Regions from separate parts of the Paenarthrobacter sp. NyZ202 genome, predicted to be linked through region 4. Evidence: riboswitches for the same ligand, from Rfam matches in the RefSeq annotation. Region 4 holds a riboswitch; each other region holds the start of a gene.
What was found. A riboswitch is a leader RNA that binds a small molecule or an ion and turns the genes downstream of it on or off. The one in region 4 is predicted to bind cyclic di-AMP.
Positions count from the first base shown of each region.

Region 1: linked by a shared signal. The riboswitch ahead of ACPFL9_RS02200 (NlpC/P60 family protein) and the one ahead of ACPFL9_RS05030 (M23 family metallopeptidase) in region 4 are both predicted to bind cyclic di-AMP.
Region 2: linked by a shared signal. The riboswitch ahead of ACPFL9_RS19460 (hypothetical protein) and the one ahead of ACPFL9_RS05030 (M23 family metallopeptidase) in region 4 are both predicted to bind cyclic di-AMP.
Region 3: linked by a shared signal. The riboswitch ahead of ACPFL9_RS04015 (hypothetical protein) and the one ahead of ACPFL9_RS05030 (M23 family metallopeptidase) in region 4 are both predicted to bind cyclic di-AMP.

Region 1 is NZ_CP187556.1:443,456-448,660, reverse strand. Features, by position in the region: gene ACPFL9_RS02205 (FAD-dependent monooxygenase) at 20-688, shown strand; gene ACPFL9_RS02200 (NlpC/P60 family protein) at 773-1,561, opposite strand; cyclic di-AMP (ydaO/yuaA leader) riboswitch at 1,565-1,728, opposite strand; gene ACPFL9_RS02195 (copper resistance CopC family protein) at 1,908-2,540, opposite strand; gene ACPFL9_RS02190 (NCS2 family permease) at 2,653-4,095, shown strand; gene hutG (formimidoylglutamase) at 4,252-5,202, shown strand.
Region 2 is NZ_CP187556.1:4,204,414-4,209,618, reverse strand. Features, by position in the region: gene ACPFL9_RS19465 (MFS transporter) at 69-1,430, shown strand; gene ACPFL9_RS19460 (hypothetical protein) at 1,623-3,068, opposite strand; cyclic di-AMP (ydaO/yuaA leader) riboswitch at 3,071-3,220, opposite strand; gene ACPFL9_RS19455 (ATP-dependent DNA ligase) at 3,450-4,517, shown strand; gene ACPFL9_RS19450 (DUF6480 family protein) at 4,520-4,762, opposite strand; gene ACPFL9_RS19445 (alpha/beta fold hydrolase) at 4,876-5,205, opposite strand, start outside.
Region 3 is NZ_CP187556.1:822,116-827,320, reverse strand. Features, by position in the region: gene ACPFL9_RS04025 (response regulator transcription factor) at 1-271, shown strand, start outside; gene ACPFL9_RS04020 (HAMP domain-containing sensor histidine kinase) at 275-1,774, shown strand; cyclic di-AMP (ydaO/yuaA leader) riboswitch at 1,909-2,070, shown strand; gene ACPFL9_RS04015 (hypothetical protein) at 2,076-2,906, shown strand; gene ACPFL9_RS04010 (pyridoxal phosphate-dependent decarboxylase family protein) at 3,018-4,403, opposite strand; partial or broken gene ACPFL9_RS04005 (HAD-IA family hydrolase) at 4,442-5,130, opposite strand; gene ACPFL9_RS04000 (glyoxalase superfamily protein) at 5,176-5,205, opposite strand, start outside.
Region 4 is NZ_CP187556.1:1,041,074-1,046,278, reverse strand. Features, by position in the region: gene ACPFL9_RS05040 (NlpC/P60 family protein) at 1-604, opposite strand, end outside; gene ACPFL9_RS05035 (C40 family peptidase) at 704-1,447, opposite strand; cyclic di-AMP (ydaO/yuaA leader) riboswitch at 1,452-1,611, opposite strand; gene ACPFL9_RS05030 (M23 family metallopeptidase) at 1,758-2,588, opposite strand; cyclic di-AMP (ydaO/yuaA leader) riboswitch at 2,593-2,832, opposite strand; gene ACPFL9_RS05025 (metal-dependent transcriptional regulator) at 3,035-3,730, opposite strand; gene serC (phosphoserine transaminase) at 4,034-5,164, shown strand.

The DNA of each region.
Region 1 (5,205 bases), 600 kb from region 4:
GTCAAGGAGGAACCAAGCAGTGCACCTCACGCCTGATTCCGGCACGGAACGGACCACCACCGTGGTCATCGGCGCCGGGCTTTCCGGGTTGGCTGTGGCCAGCGAACTGAGCCGTCATGGCGTCGGCTCAATCGTGGTGGACAGTCTCATGGGAACACCTTCCCCGGCAACGGCGTCCCTTCATACCGGCATGCTGCCCCGCTGCGATGTTTCCGACCCCGCTGCCATGCAGGAACGCAACGAAATCCTCCGGCACTTGCGCAACTACGCAGCGAGCCATCACTTGGATGTCCGCAGCACTACCCGCGCCGTGCGCCTCGATTTCCTGGGCAGCGAGCCACAACCGGCCTATGGCCAAGTGGCGGACCTTGGCAGCACCCGCACCGGCCTATCCCCGGTCGAAACCCGGAAATGGGCGGTCCATACCCCGGACGGCATCCTTCTGGCCGACCACATCGTGGTCACGCGCTGTGCCCAGAGCCAGTTGCGCAGGATGCTCGCGGACCTTGGAATCAGCATCGGCCAGAACCTCGTGGCCGCCATGCGGGCGGTAGGCATGCACCTGGTGGGCGTGGGCGAACTCGTGACCCCCACCCCCAAGGAAGTACTTCGGCAGGCCAAAGCCGTGGGCCAGGCCATCTCGGCGAGGGTGGCCCTTCCGGCCTCACCGGGCGTTGCCCTCGCCTGAAACGCCTTCCAACCAGACAACAAAAGCCGGCACCCTCGGGACGTTGAGTCCCGGAGATGCCGGCTTTTGGGTGAAGCGTGAGGCTTAGGCGCCTGCGCGTACGTAGGTCAGGGGGCCCGTTGCGGTCAGCCAGCTGATGGGGTGGATGCCCGTCTGGTTGCCGTTGATGCCACCGCTGATGGCCTGGCCGTTGCCGATGTAGATGGCAACGTGGCCGGACTGGACGATCATGTCGCCCGGCTGCGGGTCGCTGACTACCTTGCCGTAGTTCAGGAACTGCATGGGAGCGAGATCGCCAACCCGGATACCTGCAGAGCCGAGGGCCTTTTCAACCATGGCGGTGCAGTCCTGGAAGATGCCGATCTGCGCGTAGGCCGAGGCAACCATGGCGGCGTTGACGCCACCGGCGGCCGGAGCTGCGGCAGCAGGAGCGGCAGGAGCCGGAGCGGTTGCAGTGGCGGTAGCCGTGGCCTTGGCCGGGGCGGCAGCGGTGGTGGCTGCAGCCTTCTTGGGTGCCGGCGCAGGAGCCGGTGCCGGCTTTTCGATGACCGGTGCTGCTACGGAAGCAACCGCCGGACGCTCGAAGTTGACGGTAGCCGTTGCAGCGGCGGTGACAACCTTGTTGGGAGCCTCGGAAACCGTCTGCGCCACCGTGGCGGGGCTGGAGTCGCGCTCCACCGGTGCCTGTGCCGGGGTTTCCGCGGCGTGGGCGGCGATGGAACCGGTCAGGACCAGGCCCGACGCGGCGGCGATAACAGCAGCCTGGCGGCCTGCGCCCGATGCGTTGCTGGCAACAGCCTTGGAGATTGAGATGAACGGATTGGGACGTACGCTGTCCGCCTTACGACGGCCGCGAAGAATGCGTGAAGACATGAAAAAGCCTCTCCCGATGCCTGCGAGGTTAGCTGTCGGATTCGGATGGGAGTCACCCGGCCACTGTCTCCCGCCATGCAGCGGAAGCTTCGTGACTTCACCCCAAGGTCAGCTTCAAAAGCTGACCAAAATGGGTTCCCCGTCTCTGCCGTAGGTATGTCTGCGAACGGATTCCAGCCTGCGGCAGAGCTAGGCAATCAGGCCGGAAGTGCCCCGTACATGGATCGGGCACAGGTACTACCGTACGCGATGATCACACCAAAGTCACATTTGAGTAACGAGAAGTTTGGTTTTGGCGTGTCGCAGTAACCGATCCGAGACCTTCGACGCTAGGTAGAAAACCCCGTTATTCTGCGGATTTTTCGGCATCGGCGCTGTCGGTGGGCGCCAACTTCCGACGCGCCGTAACGGCCAGGAAGATCACGAGGCCAACCGCAACAACAGCCAGCCCGACGATGCTCCAGGGAAACGGCTGGGACTCCGCGGGGGCAGCCTCGTTGCCGCTGGTACCAGGTGCTGACGTGCCTGCCGAAGGGACCGACGCTGCCGGTGCGGACGCCGACGGTGACGCCACCGCCGAGCCGCCTGCCGCCGTCGTACTTCCGCTGGCGGCCGTGAAGGAAAAGGTGCCCTCGATCGGGTGGGAGTCGGAGCTGACCACGCGCCACGTGACCGTGTATTGGCCAGCCGGCGCGCCGGGGCGAAGCTTCTGCACCGCTTGGTTGTCGATGATTTCGACGGCGCCATCCGCCCAGTTCTCGCCACCGGAAGTCACCGTTACGCCCGAGCCGATGGCCAGGGGGCGGTTGTTGAAGGTGATGGAGACCGACGCCGGGACCTCGGCAACGCTGGCACCGTTCGCCGGAGCGGTGGACTCGGCGACATCGTGCGCGGACGCCGGAGCAGCACCGAACAGCACTGCGGCGGTTAAGGCCACAGCAGCAACGACGGCGGCCAGAAGGGGGCGGATGGTACGCATGGGGCGGTTTCTCCTAGTGTTGGCTTCCTTACAGACTAGGCGAATCGTCCGGCCGGGCCGTATCCGCGGCATAGGATTTGAGAGCACACTCACCCAATCCCCGGAGACCTTCATGCTTAAACAAGGTTCTGCCATCGACCGTTACTTCAAGATCTCTGAACGAGGCTCCACGTACTCACGCGAGATCCGCGGCGGCTTTGCGACGTTCTTCGCCATGAGCTACATCGTTGTCCTGAACCCCCTGATCCTCTCCGGAGCGGACTCCAGCGGCGAATCACTCGGCTTTACTGCCGTGGCAGCTACCACCGCATTCGTCGCGGGCATCCTGACCATCCTCATGGGTGCGTGGGCAAAGCACCCGTTTGCCGTGGCAACCGGCCTTGGCGTCAACGCCTTCGTGGCCGTCACCGTGGCCTCGCACCCGGAACTGACCTGGCCGGACATGATGGGCCTGGTGGTGCTCTCCGGCGTGACCATGCTGATCCTGGTGCTCACCGGATTCCGCACCGCCGTGTTCAAGGCTGTCCCGGAGGCGCTGAAGACCGCGATCGTGGTGGGCATTGGCCTGTTCATTGCTTTGATCGGCCTGGTGAACGCCGGCTTCGTGCGCCGCATCCCGGACGCCGCCGGCACCACTGTGCCCCTTGGATTGGGTGTTGAAGGCAAGCTCATGGGCTGGCCCACCCTGGTGTTCGCCGTCGGGTTGCTGCTGACCATCGCCCTGGTAGTCCGCAAGGTCCGTGGCGCGATCCTCATCGGCATCGTCGCATCCACCGCACTGGCTGCCATCCTCGAGTTCACGCTCCACATCGGCCCCAGCGTGGACGGCGACACCGTGAACCCGCGCGGCTGGTCCCTGGTGGCCCCTACCCTGTCCGAATGGGGCGCACCCGATCTCTCACTGATCGGCAAAGCCAACCCGTTCGGTGCCTTTGAGCACCTGGGCTTCATCGCCGCGGCGCTGCTGGCGTTCGTGATCCTGCTGAGCATCTTCTTCGACGCCATGGGCACCATGGTGGGCCTGGCCAACGAGGCCGGGACCGTGGACGAAAAGGGCAACATCCCCAACGTCGACCGTGTGCTTCAGGTTGACGCCCTCGGCGCGATCGTGGGTGGCGGTTCGTCCGTGTCCTCCAACCAGATCTTCGTGGAGTCCGGCGCCGGCATCGGCGAAGGTGCACGCACCGGCCTCGCCTCGATCGTGACCGGCATCCTCTTCCTGGTGGCCATGTTCTTCACGCCGCTGATCAACCTGGTTCCGTTCGAAGCCGTCGCCCCTGCACTGGTGGTGGTGGGCTTCATGATGGTCTCCCAGGTGGGCAAGATCGACTGGCAGGACTGGGGCGTGGGCATCCCGGCCTTCCTGACCATCGCCCTCATGCCGTTCACGTACTCGATTGCCAACGGCCTGGGCGCCGGATTCATCTCCTACGTCCTGATCCGCACGTTCCAGGGCCGTGCCCGCGAAGTCCACCCGCTGATGTGGGCCGTGGCCGCCGCCTTCCTGTTGTTCTTTGGCATTGGCACCGTGGAGGAGCTGCTCGGGGTCAAATAGCTCCCCGCCGAGATGGCATTTGGTGACAATGTTGGGCTCCGGCATTGTCATCAAATGCCATGTCGCGGTGATGTCCGGGCCTGGATGTCCGGCATTTCAGACACTCCGGACCCGGAACTGCTGGCTTTGGCCGTCCGGGTCCGGTCTGCTTTAAGCATGGAAACAAGCGCCCTCACCGTAGACGTCACTCCCACCCCGTGGACCGGCCGTTTCGACGGCGACGGCGCCGAGCACCGCAGGTGGTGGCAGGCTGTGGCTCCCCACACCCCGGAAACGTCCGCAGGGGCCCTGCGTCCCGCCGTCGTGCTTGGTTTTTGCAGTGACGCCGGCGTCCGCCGCAACAAGGGCCGGGTAGGTGCCTCAGCGGCGCCGGCCGCGATCCGTTCGGCACTGGGTCCGCTGGCGTTCCATCTGGACCGCGACCTCTTCGACGCCGGCGACGTCGTGGTGGAAGGCGACGCCCTGGAGGCGGGCCAGGAGCGTGCCGGGCGCGCCATTTCGGCACTGCTCGACGGCGGAAACCTCACCGTGGTGCTGGGCGGCGGACACGAGACCGCGTTCGCCAGCTACCTGGGCGTTGCGGGATCTAACGCCGTGCGCAGTGGCAAGCGGCTGGGCGTGCTGAACCTCGATGCCCACTTCGACCTGCGGGATGAGCCCACTCCGAGTTCGGGTACGCCGTTCCTCCAGATGTCCCGGGAGGAAGCCGCCGCCGGGCGCGAACTGCAGTACGCCGTCGTCGGTATTTCGGAACCCAACAACACGCGGACGCTGTTCGACACCGCTGACCGGCTCGGCGTGAAATACCTGCTGGACGAGGACTGCTCCGCGGAACGGGTGGAGGTTTTTGTTGCGGATTTCCTTGCCGGCGTGGACGTACTTTATCTGACGATCGACCTCGACGTGCTGCCGGCCTCGGTAGCTCCCGGGGTGAGTGCGCCGGCGGCGTATGGCGTGCCATTGCCGGTGATCAACGCAGTATGCCGCCAGGTTGCTGCCAGTGGAAAGCTGCTGCACCTGGATGTGGCAGAACTGAACCCGGAGTTCGACATCGATTCCCGGACGGCCAAGGTTACAGCGAGGCTGGTGAACACGCTCCTCGCGTGAGCC
Region 2 (5,205 bases), 1.3 Mb from region 4:
GATCCAGGCCCGGTCCCAGTGCGCCTGCGGTCGCGAAAAGCTTTACCTAGTCAAAGAGGATTTACCCCATGCAATCTGTTGACGCTGCCGTCACGGATGTCGCCCACGCCACCAAGAAGTTTTTCAAGCGTGTGCTGCCCATCATGCTGGTCATGCTCGTCTGCAACCAGCTCAACCGGTCCAATATCGGCTATGCCCACGAACACCTTGAAGCCGACGTAGGAATCGGCGCCGCCGCCTACGGGTTCGGTGCCGGGCTGTTCTTTGTTGCCTACGCGATCTTCGAGCTTCCCAGCAACGTACTGATGGAAAAGTACGGCGCCAAGGTGTGGCTGACCCGCATCATGATCAGCTGGGGCCTGGTGTCCTTCCTCATGGCCTTCGTCCAGAACGAAATGATGTTCTACGTGCTGCGCTTCCTTCTGGGCGCCGCCGAGGCAGGCTTCTTCCCCGCCGTGATCTTCTACTTCGCCCGCTGGGTGCCCGCTGGACAACGCGGCAAAGCCACTGCAATCTTCATTGCCGGGTCCTCCGTCGCAGCAGCCCTCTCCGGCCCCATCGCGGGCCTGCTCCTCAGCCTCCACGATCTTCTGGGGATCCGCGGCTGGCAGTGGCTCTTCGGCTTTGAGGGCTTGCTCTCCGTGGCCGTTGGCTGCATTGTGTTCTTCCTGCTGGATGCCAAAATCGAGGATGCCAAATGGCTGACTCCCTCGGAAAAGTCGGCACTGACACAGGCAATCGCCGATGAAGACGCCCATCACACCAAGGGTTCCAAGGGCAAGGTCAATCGCTGGAAGATGCTCCTCAACCCGCAGATCCTCCTGCTCTGTGCCATCTATTTCTCCGTGCAGTTGTCCATCTACGCCAACACGTTCTGGCTGCCCACCATCGTCAAGCAGATTCCCGGCACCACCGACCTCAGCGTCGGATTCCTCTCCGCCATTCCGTGGGTCTGCGCAGTCTTCGCCATGTACTTCGCCGCCAAGCTGCAGGACAAAGCCAAGTCCAAGCGGCCGCTGCTGGTGGTCGCCCTGCTGGTTGCCGCCGTCGGGACCTTTGCGGCAGCCGTGGCCACACCCGTCCTGGCGCTGGTCTTCCTGGCTGTTGCTGCCATGGGCTTCAAGAGCGCGTCGCCGCTCTTCTGGACCATCCCGCAATCCGGGCTGCACCCGGCAGTCCTTGCCCCGGCCATCGCCATCATCAACTCGCTGGGAAACCTCGGCGGTTTCGTTGCGCCGTTCGGTTTCGGCATCATCAAGGAGCAGACAGGCAGCGTGGTTCCGGGCCTCTACGCCCTCGCCGCAGCGTCACTGCTCGCCGCGGGGCTGGTCTACTTCCTGCGCGAACGCAAGAAGGACATCACACCTCGCCCGGAATCCGGCACGGCCGAGAAGGTTAGGTCGGCTGACACGCTGCATACGGCAGTCTGATTTCATCAAAGAAGACAGAGGGCAGGCACCCGCAACGGGAGCCTGCCCTCTGTCTTTAGCGAAGCTATCTTGATCGCCGGAGCCGCTGGCAGCTCCAGCGGCCCATCCGCCGCCGGAACGTTGCCGTACGGCTGCTGCTGCAGTAACGGCCGTGCCAGCCGATGTGCGTGGTGGTCCGGGGCATGCGGGTGCTCACTTAAGCGCCTCCTTGGCGAGGTCCAGCAGCCCGTCCACGCTCAGGGACGGGTCATTGGTGGCCGGGGCGCTGCCCGCTTTTGGGTCGTTGCTGGGCCTCGGCTTCTGGGTCTGGGTCGGCGTGGGCGTTGGCGTCTGCGTGGGAGTAGGCGTGACGGTGGGTGCCGGCGTCTGTGTGGGGGTGGGGGTCGGCGCAGTGACCGCATCCGACGGCGGCGCGGGCTGGCCCGGAGCCGGAGTGGTCACTCCTGGCACCGGCACCACGGCCGACGGGGTTGTGGACGGTACCCATTTCGGCGCCGCCAGTGATACCGACGGAACGGGAACGGACGACGGCGACACTGCGGCAGGTGCCTCCGGTGCCGACTGCGTGGGGTCGGCCGGCGCCTGATCCGCGGCGGTTGCCGTCTGGGATGCTGCCGACGCCGTGGAGTACGACGGGCTCGGCGCGGGGGAAGCGGTGCCGGTATGGCGTCCATTGCCGTTGCCGGATGCAGTACCGTCAGCCTCCTGCGCGGGTGTTTCCTGACCGATCAGCGGCAGCTCCCAGGCCTGGCTCACCGTGCCGACCGTCAGCACAAGCCCCAGGGCACCGGCAACCACCGCCATGCGCTGGCCCATGGTTTTCACGGAGGCGGCCTTGGTCAGGGCGTTGTGGGGCTCCCGGGTGAATGGTGACGCGCCCAGGGATCCAAAGGCGGATGCGCCGGCCGAGTGGGTGCTTTCGCTTCGAGCTTGTGCGTGGCCTGCCGCTTCGGCGCGGGCAGCGCTGCGGCTGGACAGGCCGGCCGCGGCCGTAGCTGCTGCTGCGGCTGTTTTTGCCGTGCCTACTGTTTTTGCCGTGCCTGCCGCTTTGGGCTGGGCGGGGACAGGTTCGACACCGGGCTCGGCGCCGGGTGCGGCAATGACCGGGATCGCCGCGGTAGCGGGTTCGGGGACAGGTTCGACGCCGGGCTCGGCGCCGGGTGCGGCAATGACCGGGATCGCCGCGGTAGCGGGTTCGGGGGCAGGTCCCGGCTCGACGGGTGCGGCAATGACCGGGATCGCCGCGGTAGCGGGTTCGGGGGCAGGTCCCGGCTCGACGGGTGCGGCGATGACCGGGATCGCCGATGTTGGCGGTCCGGGTGTGGTGGATTCGGCGCGGGTGGGCACAGGGACGGCAGGGATGGCGGCAGTCCGGGGCTCTGCTTCCGCAGCAGCGGGACCGCTGGCGGGGGCGCCGGCAGTTTCCGCAGCCAGAACCGCCTGTGCTGCGCGCTCGGCCGCGCGGGCCGCCGCGCGCGTCATGGGCGCCTGGGTAGGAGTGGCCGCGGTGGCGGGTGCCGCCGTCGTGGTTTCTTCACCGGTGACCTGTCCGCTGGGTTGGGCCCGACGGCGTCCGGTTGGCTTGGTGCGCTCGGCGGCCCCTGGGGCACGGCGCGGCTGATCCATGGTTGGGGACATGGTGTTTGCCTCTCAACGCCTGCGAGGTTAGCTGTCGGGTTCGGACGAGGCCGTCCGGCCGCGCATGGCGGCTTCACCCCAAGGGCCTGCGGAGAACAGGCCCGGGAACTCTGGGTCCCCCGTCTCTGCCGCGGATCTGGCGGATTCCGGGATGCGGCAGAGCTCGGCGTCAGCCCGGAAGCGGCCCAGCGGAGATTCGGGTCGCCCTTCGAAGGTACAGGAGCACGGAAGTAAAGTCACATTAATGTAACGGACGGAACGCCTAAGGGTGGTACGGGTCCGCGGCGCCTACCCTTCGGGGTCCGCCCGGGAGTGCCCTGTTTATGCACATAGGGGATTGCACCCTAGCTTTGGGCAGGTGCGGGCCGGTAGACATGAGCTATGGATCTTCCCGTGATGCCGCCCATTTCGCCCATGCTCGCCAAGTCCGTCCCGAACATCCCGGATGTCGGGCACTATGAACCCAAATGGGACGGGTTCCGGACCATCGTGTTCAAGGACGGGGATGACATCATCCTGGGCAGCCGCAACGAGAAACCCATGACCCGCTACTTCCCTGAACTCGTGGAGGCGCTGAAGAAAAACCTGCCGGAGAAGTGCGTGGTGGATGGCGAGATCATTCTCATCTCCGGCAACCGGCTGGACTTTGAGGGCCTGCAGCAGCGCATCCACCCAGCCGACAGCCGGGTCCGGATGCTCGCAGAGAAAACGCCGTCCTCCTTCGTGGGGTTCGACCTCCTTGCCCTCGGTGACGAAGACTTCACCGGCAAACCGTTCAGTGAGCGCCGCTCGGCGTTGGAAGACGCGCTTGCCGCGGCCGAACCGCCGGTCTATGTGACGCCTGCGGTCACCGACTTGGAGCGGGCTCAGGAATGGTTCGTGCAGCTTGAGGGAGCAGGGCTCGACGGCGTGTTGTCCAAGCCGCTCCACGGCACCTACCAGCCGAACAAGCGGGTGATGTTCAAGACCAAGCATGAACGGACAGCGGACTGCGTGGTGGCCGGGTTCCGGTGGCACAAAACGGCGGACGTTGTCGGGTCCATGCTGTTGGGCCTCCATGACGATTCCGGCAAGCTCCATCATGTGGGAGTGGTGGCGTCCTTCCCCATGGCAAAACGGAAGGCGCTCGTGGAGGAGTTGGAGCCTTACAAAGTGGACATCGGCGACCACCCGTGGGGCGAGTGGGCCAGCCAGGAAGCGGGGGCCGCGGTCAATTCGAGGATGCCGGGCGCCCAAAGCCGGTGGAGTGCGGGCAAGGACTTCTCGTTCGTACCGCTGCGGCCCGAGCTCGTGATCGAAGTGGCCTACGACTACATGGAGGGCGACCGGTTCCGGCACACCACCCAGTTCCGCAGGTGGCGGCCGGACCGGACGCCTGCCAGCTGTACGTACTCACAGCTGGAAGAGCCCGCAGATTATGACCTCGGGGAGATCCTGCGGTTGTCTTAGCGCTACTCCTCGTGCCCCTGGTCCATGCTCATGCTGTCCTCGGCCGGTGGGGTTTCTCCGGGAGGAACTCCGCCGCCCGGCTCAAGGCCGGTCACGTTACCGTTCTCCGGGTCAGGGTTGGCTGAGGCTGCGGGATCGCTGTCTTCGTCCTGGCGCAGGTCCGGGTCTTCGTGGATGCTGTCGGGTTCGGCTGCTCCACTTGCGCCGAAGGTCTGAGGGTCGTCTTCCGGGTCATAGCTGGTCATCGTCAAGCCTTCCTAAGCAACCTTATGATCATGCTTGCACCGCCAGCCTAGCCGGGTGGTCCGGCAGGCAACAAGGGGCGCCGCTGCCGCCTGCCGTCGTCGTACTCCCGATCCTAGGTGTGCGGAGATGTTGCCGACACGAAGCTGCGGATGGCGTCCGCAACCGCCTTCGGGCGCATGTGCTGGGCCACGTGTCCCACCCCCGGAATCTCCACCAGCCGCCCGTGCGGGACCGCCCGCGAGAGGCGCAGCGACCATTCAGGTCCGGCCACGTGGTCGCGGCTTCCACGAAGAACCAGCACCGGCACATTGACGTGCGACAGGCGCTGTTCAGTGGGGTAGTCCATCATGACCGGCAGTTCGGTGAGGTACCAGCGCGGACCGCAGCGGAGGTAGTCGGACACCACGATCCAGTTGGACGTCGGGCTTTCCCTGAGGAGGCC
Region 3 (5,205 bases), 220 kb from region 4:
GAACGTCGATACCCGTGAAGTGACCCGGGCCGGGGAGGACATCCAGCTCACGGCCACCCAGTTCGAACTGCTGCGGTACCTCATGGAGAATCCCAAGCGCGTGGTCAGCAAGGCCCAGATCCTGGACCGGGTCTGGGACTACGACTTCGGCGGACAGGCAAACATTGTGGAGCTCTACATTTCCTACCTCCGCAAGAAAATCGAAGCCAACCACCCGCCGATGATCCACACCATCCGCGGTGCCGGATACGTCATCAAGCCAGCGGACTGAGCTTTGGCTGCGCTTACCGGTACCGCCAGCAGTGGCAAGCCCAACTGGCTCAGACCTTCAACGTGGCATTTGCGCACCCGGTTGATCCTGGTGGCGATGGCCTTGCTCATCGCCATCTGTGGCGCCGTGGGAGTAGTCAGTTACGCCTCCATGGACGTGGTGTTCAACCGCCAGCTCGACAAGCAGCTGGAGGAAGCGTCCAACCGCGCAGCAGACTTCGGCAGACCGCCGTCGGGCTTTCCGTCCACGCCGTCCCGCAAACCGGACCCCTTGGAGGCGCGGGGCCAGGCCGCTGGAACCTTGAATGCGCGGATCAACGGTTCAACGGTCAACAGCTCGGGACTGATCGACGCGGAGGGAAACCGCGTCTCCTTGTCCCAGGACGACCAACAGGTACTGCTCTCCCTGCCCAAGGACAGCACCCCCGTGGACCGCTCCCTCTCCAACGGCGACTACCGCTTGGTGGCAGTGGAAACGGCATACGGAGATGTCATTGTCACCGGCCTGCCGCTGGCGGACAAGCAAAGCGCGGAGGCGTCGCTGGTGTGGACCATGGTGTTCGTGTCGCTGGGAGGACTGGCGTTGATCGGACTGGCCGGTACCGTCATCATCCGCAGGACCATGCGGCCCTTGGAGCAATTGTCCGACGTCGCCACCAAGGTCTCCCGCCTGCCCCTCGACGCCGGCGAGGTGGCTTTGGCGGTACGGGTACCTCAGGGGGCGGCCCACCCCGGCACGGAAGTGGGCAGCGTGGGCCATGCCCTGAACCAGATGCTCGACAACGTCGCCAGTGCCTTGGAAGCGCGGCAGGCAAGCGAAACCAAGGTGCGCCAGTTCGTGGCGGACGCCTCACACGAGCTCCGCACACCGCTCACCGCAATCCGCGGATACACCGAGTTGCTTCGCATGACCGAGAACTTCACCGAGGACGGCCGGAAGTCCCTGGCCCGCGTCCAGAGCCAGTCGGAACGCATGACAGCCTTGGTCGAAGACCTGCTCCTGCTCGCCAGGCTGGATGAAGGACAAGCGTTGAAGGTCTCGGATGTCGACCTCACCCAGTTGGTGATCGAAACGGTCAGCGACGAGAAAGTGATGGCGCCGGACCACCACTGGAAGCTGCGGCTGCCCGACGAACCAGTCACCGTGCGCGGGGACGCGACACAGCTCCACCAAGTGCTGGCCAACCTGCTCTCCAATGCACGCAAGCACACGGATGCCGGGACAACGGTGGAAACCGGCGTCATGCTGTCCAACGACGGCGGCGCTGTGGTGACCGTGACAGACAACGGGCCTGGTATTCCGGGGGATTTCCAGGCGCGCATCTTCTCCCGTTTTGCCAGGGCAGACGCCGCGAGGTCAGGCTCCGAAGGGACCTCGGGACTGGGCCTTTCCATCGTGGAGTCCATCGTGCGCGCACACGGCGGTACCGTGGACGTCACATCCCGGCCCGGGCGCACCGAGTTCGCCCTCCGCCTCCCTCTGGGGAGCGCCGCACGCCTGTAACAAAATGGGCAAGGCGACGCACCGCCGTCGTGATCTCTGTTACCCAAATGTGACTTAAGCCGATTCGTCCTGTACCGTCGAAAGGGTGGGTCGCCCCAACCTGACCCACACCCGGGATGCGCCGAGCTCTGCCACTTCCCGGAGTTCCGTTCTCACCCAAAGGCAGAGACGGGGGACCCAGAGTCTCCGGGCCCGTGCATAGATTGCCGGCCCTTGGGGTGAAGCCGCTGCTGCACGCGCGGCCGGATGACCTCATCCGAACCCGACAGCTAACTCCGCAGGCGCTGAGAGGTAATCACACATGTCTGAATTGAACGATCAGACGCGCCCTTCCGCGCGTCACCGTGACGATCACAACGCTCCGCTGACCAAATCGCAGGCTGTCCTGAAGGACGCTGCCCGCCGTGGCAAGACCGGTCAGCGCATGTCCGTAGTAGCCGGCGTCGTGGCTGCCGCGCTGGGCGTTGCATCCCTGGGCACCGCCGCAAACGCTGCCTTCAACCTCCCGGAACTGAGCCAGGCCGCCGAAACCCAGGCCAACGCCCAGGTCAGCACCAACAAGGCTGCCGAGATCGCTGCTTCGATGGACGCTGCTGCCGCCCGGGGCGCAGCTGACCGTGCAGCCGCAGACAAGGCCGCTGCCGAACAGGCTGCCGCAGAGAAGGCCGCCGCCGACAAGGCCGCGGCTGAAAAAGCTGCTGCGGAGCAGGCCGCTGCTGCCCAGGCCGCAGCCGAGAAAGCCGCCGCTGATGCTGCGGCCAAGCAGGCCACCGATGCCGCAGCCGCCGAGAAAGCCGCCGCAGCTGCCGCTCCCAAGGCCATCGACGACCCCGCCGCCGCAAAAGCCTACGCTGCCAGCATCCTGGCAAACTACGGTTGGGGCGCCGGCGAGATGGTCGCCCTGAACACGCTCTGGGAGAAGGAATCGAACTGGCGAACCACGGCCACCAACCCTTCCAGTGGCGCCTATGGGATCGTCCAGTCACTGCCGGCAAGCAAGATGGCCACTGCGGGCGCCGACTGGCAGACCAACTACCAGACCCAGATCAAGTGGGGCCTGAACTACATCAAGGAACGCTACGGCTCGCCTTCCGCAGCCCTCGCCTTCCACTTGGCCAACAACTGGTACTAAGCCAGGCCTGAGCCAGAGCGCCGGTCCGCACCATTCCTTCTAAAACGAACGGTGCGGACCGGCGCTTTTTCATCCCCTGAATCTGTGCCCGGCAGGTTTATGCCCCGGCAGCTAGGCTTCAGCCTCCGCAGCGCGTCTGACGGCAGCGACGGATGCGGCGACATCGTCCGCATCCGTGGACCAGTTGCTCACGGAGATGCGCAGGATGTCACGGCCATGCCACACCGAACCGGACATCCACACCACCCCTTCGGCCATGACTCTCTGCGTGACCCGGCGGGTACGTTCATCGCTGCCGAAACTGACCGACACCTGGGTGAACACCACGTCGTTCAGGATCTCGACCCCGGGGATTGCAGACAGCCCCTCGGCCAAGGCCCTGGCGTTTGCCGCCAGCTTCTCCACCATTGCGATCGTCCCGGACCGCCCCAACGAGCGGAGTGCAGCCCACACCGGGATGCCCCTGGCACGGCGGGAAAGCTCCGGCACTTTCTCGTGCGGGTCGCCGGGGCCGTGGTCATCTGCGGGCAGGTAGCTGGCATGTACACCGAAAGTCCGGCGCATGACATCCGGCCGGGACACGATGGCCAGGCCTGAATCGTAGGGGACATTCAAGGTCTTGTGAGCATCGGTAGCCCAGGAATCCGCGGTTTCCAGCCCCGGCAGGTACTTGCCCAGCTCCGGGCTGACTGCCGCCCACAATCCGAAGGCACCGTCAACGTGGACCCAGGCGCCTTTCCCGTGGGCCAAGCGCACCGCCTCCTGGACGGGGTCGAAGGCACCTGAATGGATGTTTCCCGCTTGCAAGCACACGATCGCCGGGCCTGGCTGCCCGTCCATGGCGGCTGCCAATGCCTCCGGGATGATGCGTCCCTGGTCATCCACGTCCACCGGCGTGCAGTTTCCCAAGCCAAGATAACGGACCACCAGGTCGATGACCTCGTGCCGTTCCCGGCCAACAAACACCGTGACGCGCGGTCCTCCTGCGAGCCCCAAAGTGGCCAGGTCCCACCCCGCCTGCTCCAACACGTACTGGCGCCCTGCTGCCAGCCCCACGAAGTTGGCCATCGTCGCCCCGGTGGTGAAGCCGACGTCGGAGTTTTCCGGAAGGTGCAGCAAGTCCAGCAACCAGGCCGCCGCAGACTCCTCAATGGCCGCAGCAGACGGCGTCGCGAACCGCAGTCCGGTGTTTTGGTCCCATGCGCTGACCATCCAGTCGGCTGCGAGGGCTGCCGGTAGGGTCCCGCCAATCACCCAGCCGAAGAACCTGCCGGACTGCATGGCCATCAGGCCCGGCTCCGCCACCGCAACGAGCTCATCGATCACCGCTGCCGGGTCGGTGGGGCCCTCCGGGAGCGGGGAACCAAGCTTGGCCGCAACCTGGTCGGCATCCATGGTGGGGCGGACTGAACGCGTGGGCACTGATGCCAGCCACTGCTTGGCGTGCGCAACCGCCCGCTCCAGTGCTGCATCGTACGCCTCCGGCAACGCAGACATGGGCACAGCCTACGCCGGACGCCCCGATTGGAACAGAGCTATAGCGTCAGGGTGATCAGGTGTCCGCCGTCGATGTCCTTGACGGCCTTGACCGTCACCGCCGAGTAGTTGGGAATCCGCCACATTCCGGGCTCCAGCGCCCCGCCGGCATCACCAACCACGACCGTCCGCATGCCTGCTGCGCGGGCTGCGGCAATGCCTGCGGGCGCGTCTTCGAAAACCACGACGTCGGCCGGTTCCGCGCCCAGCAGCTCCGCGGCTTTGAGGTATCCCTCCGGGTGCGGTTGCCGCGCGTGACAGCCTCGGCGGTCACCGCCGTCGTGGGCATGGTCAGCCCGGCGGCCTGCATGCGGATGTCGGCCAGTACCCGATCGGCGGACGTCACCAGGGCGATCGCGTCGTCTGGCAGGGCTTTCAGGAGGGTCTCGGCGCCGGGCAGGGCAATGATGCCGTCCGTGCGGTTGCGTTCCATCTCGCCCAATTCCGCTGTGAGGGCCACGACGTCGGCCCCTTCCGGTGCGTAGCGTCTGATGGTGTCACCGGCCTGGACGCCATGGGACGTCCGCAGAATCTCGTTGTAATCCAGCCGGTAACGCTCCGCGAATTCAAGCCAGACCTGCTCCACGATTGCCGTGGAATCAACCAGTGTTCCGTCCATGTCGAAGAGGACTGCGCGGACGGCAAGGCTCTGTTGTGAATGTGATGGCTGCGCGGCAGGAAGGCTCATACGTCCATCCTGCCGCACAGCGGGCTTGCGGTGCTTGGCGTCGGCTCAGCCGTTCGGGCGCTGGGGTAAGTACTG
Region 4 (5,205 bases):
GCGCTTCAGCTGCGCTCACCGTGCGTCCCAACGAAAGGTAGCCGGCCGGCCAGTCGTGGAAGTTGATTCCCACCGCCGCAAGGGAGTTGGTCACCAGCATGGTGCAGTCCTGCGTGACACCCAACTGTGCGTAGGCTGCCGCGGCGATCGCGGCACCCAGGCCGCTGGAGGCGGCGGGAGCCTTGGTGGCAGGGGCCGCAGTGCTGACCGAAACATTGGCCGCACCGGACTGCGTGGTGGCACCGGAAGCGGCTTTGGTTTCAGCCTTTGCGGGAGCCTTCTCCACCACGGGAGCCGGAGCTTCAACCGTCGTGACGACGGGGCGCTCGTAGGAGATGGCCACGGTGGAATCGGCTGCAATGGTTGCCTGGGCAACGGCCTGCACGTCGAGTGCCGTGGTGGCGGTGGACTCGCGCTGGATGTTGGTGTCGGCCGCGTTGGCAGCAACACCACTGGTCAGGACCAGGCCTGATGCAGCGGCGATAACGGCTGCCTGGCGGCCAACGCCGCCTGCATTGCCGCTGACGGCCTTGGCGATGACGGCGATGGAGCTGGTCTTGGGGGCCTCAGCGCGGTGCCGTGCATTCTTGTTTGCACTCGTCATGGTTACTCTCTTTTGTCGTATCCGGACGCGGTTGGGGACGCGTCCGGTTCGGCAGGCCAGCACTTGGGGGGCATGCTGGCTTGCCCCGAACGGGATGTGCTAGCCGAGGGTGTAGAACGAGGAGCTGCCGGTGGAAGCCACCGAGTGGAGCAGCGTGCCCTGGCTGGGGTTGAGGGCGCTGATCATCATGCCGTTGCCAACGTAGATGCCCACGTGGGCTCCACCGTTCTGCATCACCAGGTCACCGGGAGCCGGCGTGCTGGTGGGCTTCATGGCGGTCCATGCGTTGACGCGGGGGATGCTGATGCCGGCCTGGGCGTAAACCCACTGGGTGAAACCTGAGCAGTCCCAACCGTTGGGGCTGGTGCCGCCCCAGACGTAGGGGTGGCCAATGCCGGTGTAGGCAATGGCGGCGAGGCCCGAAGCGGCTGCGCTGGAAGCGGAGTCCTTGGCCTTGGAAGACTGGGCCGTCACTGCAGCACCGCTGGTGGAACCACCGTTGCCGGCCTGCGTGCGGGTGGTCTGGGAAGCGCGCTGGACCTTGGGGGCTTCCTTGGTGGCCACGACGGGGCTTTCGAAGGAAACCGTGGCGGTGGGCTCGGCGGTAACCACTGCGGTGGTCACGAGCTGCTGGGTGCTTGACGATTCCGACTTGGAGACGTCGGTGTCAGCTGCCTGGGCGGGCATTCCAACGCTGAGGACAAGTCCTGAAGCTGCGGCCAGAACGGCGGCCTGGCGTCCTACGGTGCCTGCATTGGTGGAAACAGCCTTGGAAAGGTTGTTCAAAGGGTTCGTGCGAACCGTTTCGGCGCGGTGGCGCGCAGGGGTAGTGCGTGAAGACACGAAGGTAGCCTCTCCCAATGCCTGCGAGGTGAGCTGTCGGATTCGGATGGGAGTCATCCGGCCGCTCCGCTTCAAGGAAGCTTTGCGACTTAACCCCTAGGCCTTCAAAAAAGGCCGGAAGTGGTTCCCCCGCCCCTGCCAGACGAATTTTGCGAACGGACCCTGGATGGTGGCAGAGCTAGGCAATCCACCCAAGTGCATCGGCTCCCTGGAAGCCGATGCGATTTAGACGGTACAACAGAAGTGCTTCAATGTCACATTCAGATCACGGGGCGTGTCACAAATGCGAGAGACGACCATCAGCTCTGGCTCAGAGCCAACCCATGGGGTCAACGACTTCGCCGTTGACCTGGACCTCGAAGTGGAGGTGGCAGCCGGTGGAGGCGCCGGTGGTGCCGCTCAGGGCAACAGTGTCTCCGCGGCTGACGGTCTGGCCGACCTTCACGCTGAACGACGACAAGTGGTTGTACGTGGTCTCGAGGCCGTTGCCGTGGTCTACCACCACGCGGTTGCCTCCACCGTACTCGTGCCATCCGGCGAACGTGACCTTGCCGGCTGCTGCCGCATGGACAGCGGTGCCGCACTGGGCCACAAAGTCCTGCCCGCGGTGGAAGTCGCCGGCGCCGCCCGTGAGCGGGCTGATGCGGTAGCCGAACGGAGAAGCCGTGCTGAGCGTGTCCAGCGGGCTGCCCAGGCTGCCGACGGATGAGGCACGCTGGATGCTCTCGGCCGACTGTGCACTCAGGAGCTGCTTGAGCTTTCCGTCAGGATCCGCCGCAGTAGCAACGGCTGCGCGGCTGAAATCGATCTTGGCCGACGCTTCCGCGGAAACCTCGGGCTGGCTGCCGCCCGCGACTGTCAGCGCGGCCTCGGTCTGGCCCGACTCGGAGGTGGCCATCACCGGGCTGGTGGCCGGCAGACCGACAGTCAGGGCAAGGCCGGTGGCGGCAAGCGCTACACCGGCTTTCTGCCCGACGCCACTGGCTGCGGCGAAGTCGGCAACCTGGCGCAACGGGCTCTTACGGCGGCGCACCTGACGCTGGGTGTCGCGGGGCCGGATCTCCGTTACGACGCGGGCTGGCCGCAGCTCAGTAGCGGGGCCGGTCGCGCGTCGGCGGCCCCTGGCGTTCTGCGATGTCAAACTCTGTTCCTCTCTGAAAAGCCTGCGAAGTTAGCTGTCGGATTCGGATCAGAGAGTTCAGACCCGGCCCGCACAAAGCGCACACGGCACACAGGTATCCCAGGAGGGACTTGCGTCAGTAGGCACTTCTGCTGCGGGCTTCACCCCAAGGCTGCTTCTTTAGACAGCCGCTTGTGGTTCCCCCGCCTCTGCCAGTGGTGGATGGCACACCTGATCTGCTGGCAGAGTTCGGCTCCAGATCAGGTAACGCTTTGGTATCAGCGCTAGTAGATAACTATAGGGGATTAAAGCCCGCAGTAATAAATTCGTTATCTACAGAAACGGGGCGTGGCGGAGCGAGCCCATACCACTTCCTGCGGAAAAGTGCAGGTCACACGCTGGCGCTGATCCCAAAGGTGAGATCCGCCACCCCGCCGGACGCACCGGACGGCGCCCCGGGCATGAGTTCAGTTGACGGCGACGAAGACGTGCGCTGCGACTTCCGGCGGCAGCTCCAAGGCGCCTTCGATACCGGGTACGCGGACCGAGATGTATTCACCCACGCGTTCGAGCGAGACGGCAGCGCCAGGGCGGATGCCGCCCTCGTCAAGCTGGGTCAGGAGCTCGGGCTCCACCTGGATGGGCTCGGCCAGGCGACTCACCACGACACGGGAGTCCGAAGCGTATCCGTCCATGGCCTGCAGGAGGTTGACATCACCGCGTTCCAGCGGCTGGCCACCCAACCCGCCCAGTGCTTCCAGGCCGGGAATCGGGTTGCCGTACGGAGATTCAGTGGGGTGTTCCAGGAGTTCGTAGAGCCTGCGCTCCACCCGCTCGCTCATGACGTGCTCCCACCGGCATGCTTCATCGTGGACGTAGGCCCAGTCCAGGCCGATCACGTCGGCAAGGAGGCGTTCAGCCAGGCGGTGCTTGCGCATGACCTCGGTGGCGCGCTTGCGGCCGACCTCCGTCAGTTCCAGGTGGCGGTCATTGGAAACAACCACCAGGCCGTCGCGCTCCATGCGGCCAATGGTCTGGGAAACCGTGGGGCCTGAGTGGCGGAGGCGTTCGGCGATGCGTGCGCGAAGAGCAACAATGTTCTCCTCTTCAAGCTCCAAAATGGTCCGAAGATACATCTCAGTGGTATCGATCAGATCCGTCATCCAGCTCAGCTCTCCTCGAACGCAGTTCTTGCGTAATCTCCACCGTACCGCGTCCCGGGCAAGTCCGTCGGTGCACAACCTCCGGCTCAGGAACGCCAAACCTTAGCCTAGCTTATTTGGAATTACTCTTGATAATTTCACTCTGCGACCGGGGCCTTCGGAGCCGGCGCCGTTCCACGTGGCGGACTATGACAACCGGAGGTTAGTGCCCGCCCTCCCCGTCAGGCAGAATTGGGGAGTCGAAGGGGCAGCTGATGCCACCTGCCACCTCCCCATCTTTGACCGAAACACATTGGAGCCACCGTGAGCGACAACAGCATCACCATTCCCGCCGACCTGCTGCCCAAGGACGGCCGCTTCGGTGCAGGACCGTCCAAGGTCCGCCCGGAACAAATAGAAGCCTTGTCCGCTGCAGCGAAGAACATCCTCGGCACCTCCCACCGCCAGGCTCCGGTCAAGAACCTTGTGGGCTCGGTCCGCGAGGGCCTCAGCCAGTTCTTCCGCGCGCCCGAGGGCTACGAGGTTGTCCTGGGTGTGGGCGGATCCACTGCGTTCTGGGATGTTGCTGCGTTCGGCCTGGTGGAGAAGAAGGCCCAGCACCTCTCCTTCGGCGAATTCGGTTCCAAGTTCGCTTCGGCCACCAACAAGGCCCCGTTCCTGGACGAGTCCTCCATCATCAAGTCCGAGCCCGGAACGCGTCCCGCGCCCAGGGCAGAGGCCGGCGTGGACGTCTATGCCTGGCCACAGAACGAGACCTCCACGGGCGTTGCCGCGACGGTCAAGCGCGTGGACGGCGCCGATGAGGGCTCACTGGTGCTGGTGGATGCCACCTCCGCTGCCGGCGGCCTCGACGTTGATGTTGCGGAGTCGGATGTCTACTACTTCGCACCCCAGAAGAACTTTGCCTCGGATGGCGGCCTGTGGCTGGGCCTCTTCTCCCCCGCTGCCCTGGAGCGGGCAGCCCGCATCAAGGCCGGCGGCCGTTGGATTCCCGACTTCCTGGATCTCCAGACGGCCATCGACAACTCCAAGCTGAACCAGACGTACAACACTCCGTCCCTGACCACCTTGGTCACCTTGGACGCGCAGGTCCAGTGGCTCAACAGCAACGGCGGCCTGGACTTTGCCAGCAAGCGCACGGCCGATTCCGCCAGCCGCGTGTACTCCTGGGCCGAAGCCTCCGAATACGCCACGCCGTTCGTCGCCAACGCCGAGGAACGCTCAAATGTCATTGCAACCATCGACTTCGACGATTCGATCGATGCCGCTGCCATCGCCAAGGTGCTGCGCGCCAACGGAATCGTCGACACCGAGCCTTACCGCAAGCTTGGCCGCAACCAACTCCGGATTGCCACCTTTGTTGCGATCGAGCCGGACGACGTTTCCGCCCTGCTGGCGAGCATCGACTACGTGGTCGGGGAACTGAAGAAGTAAGAGCACACAAAAGCGGCGCTGGCCAGGATCTCCCGGCCAGC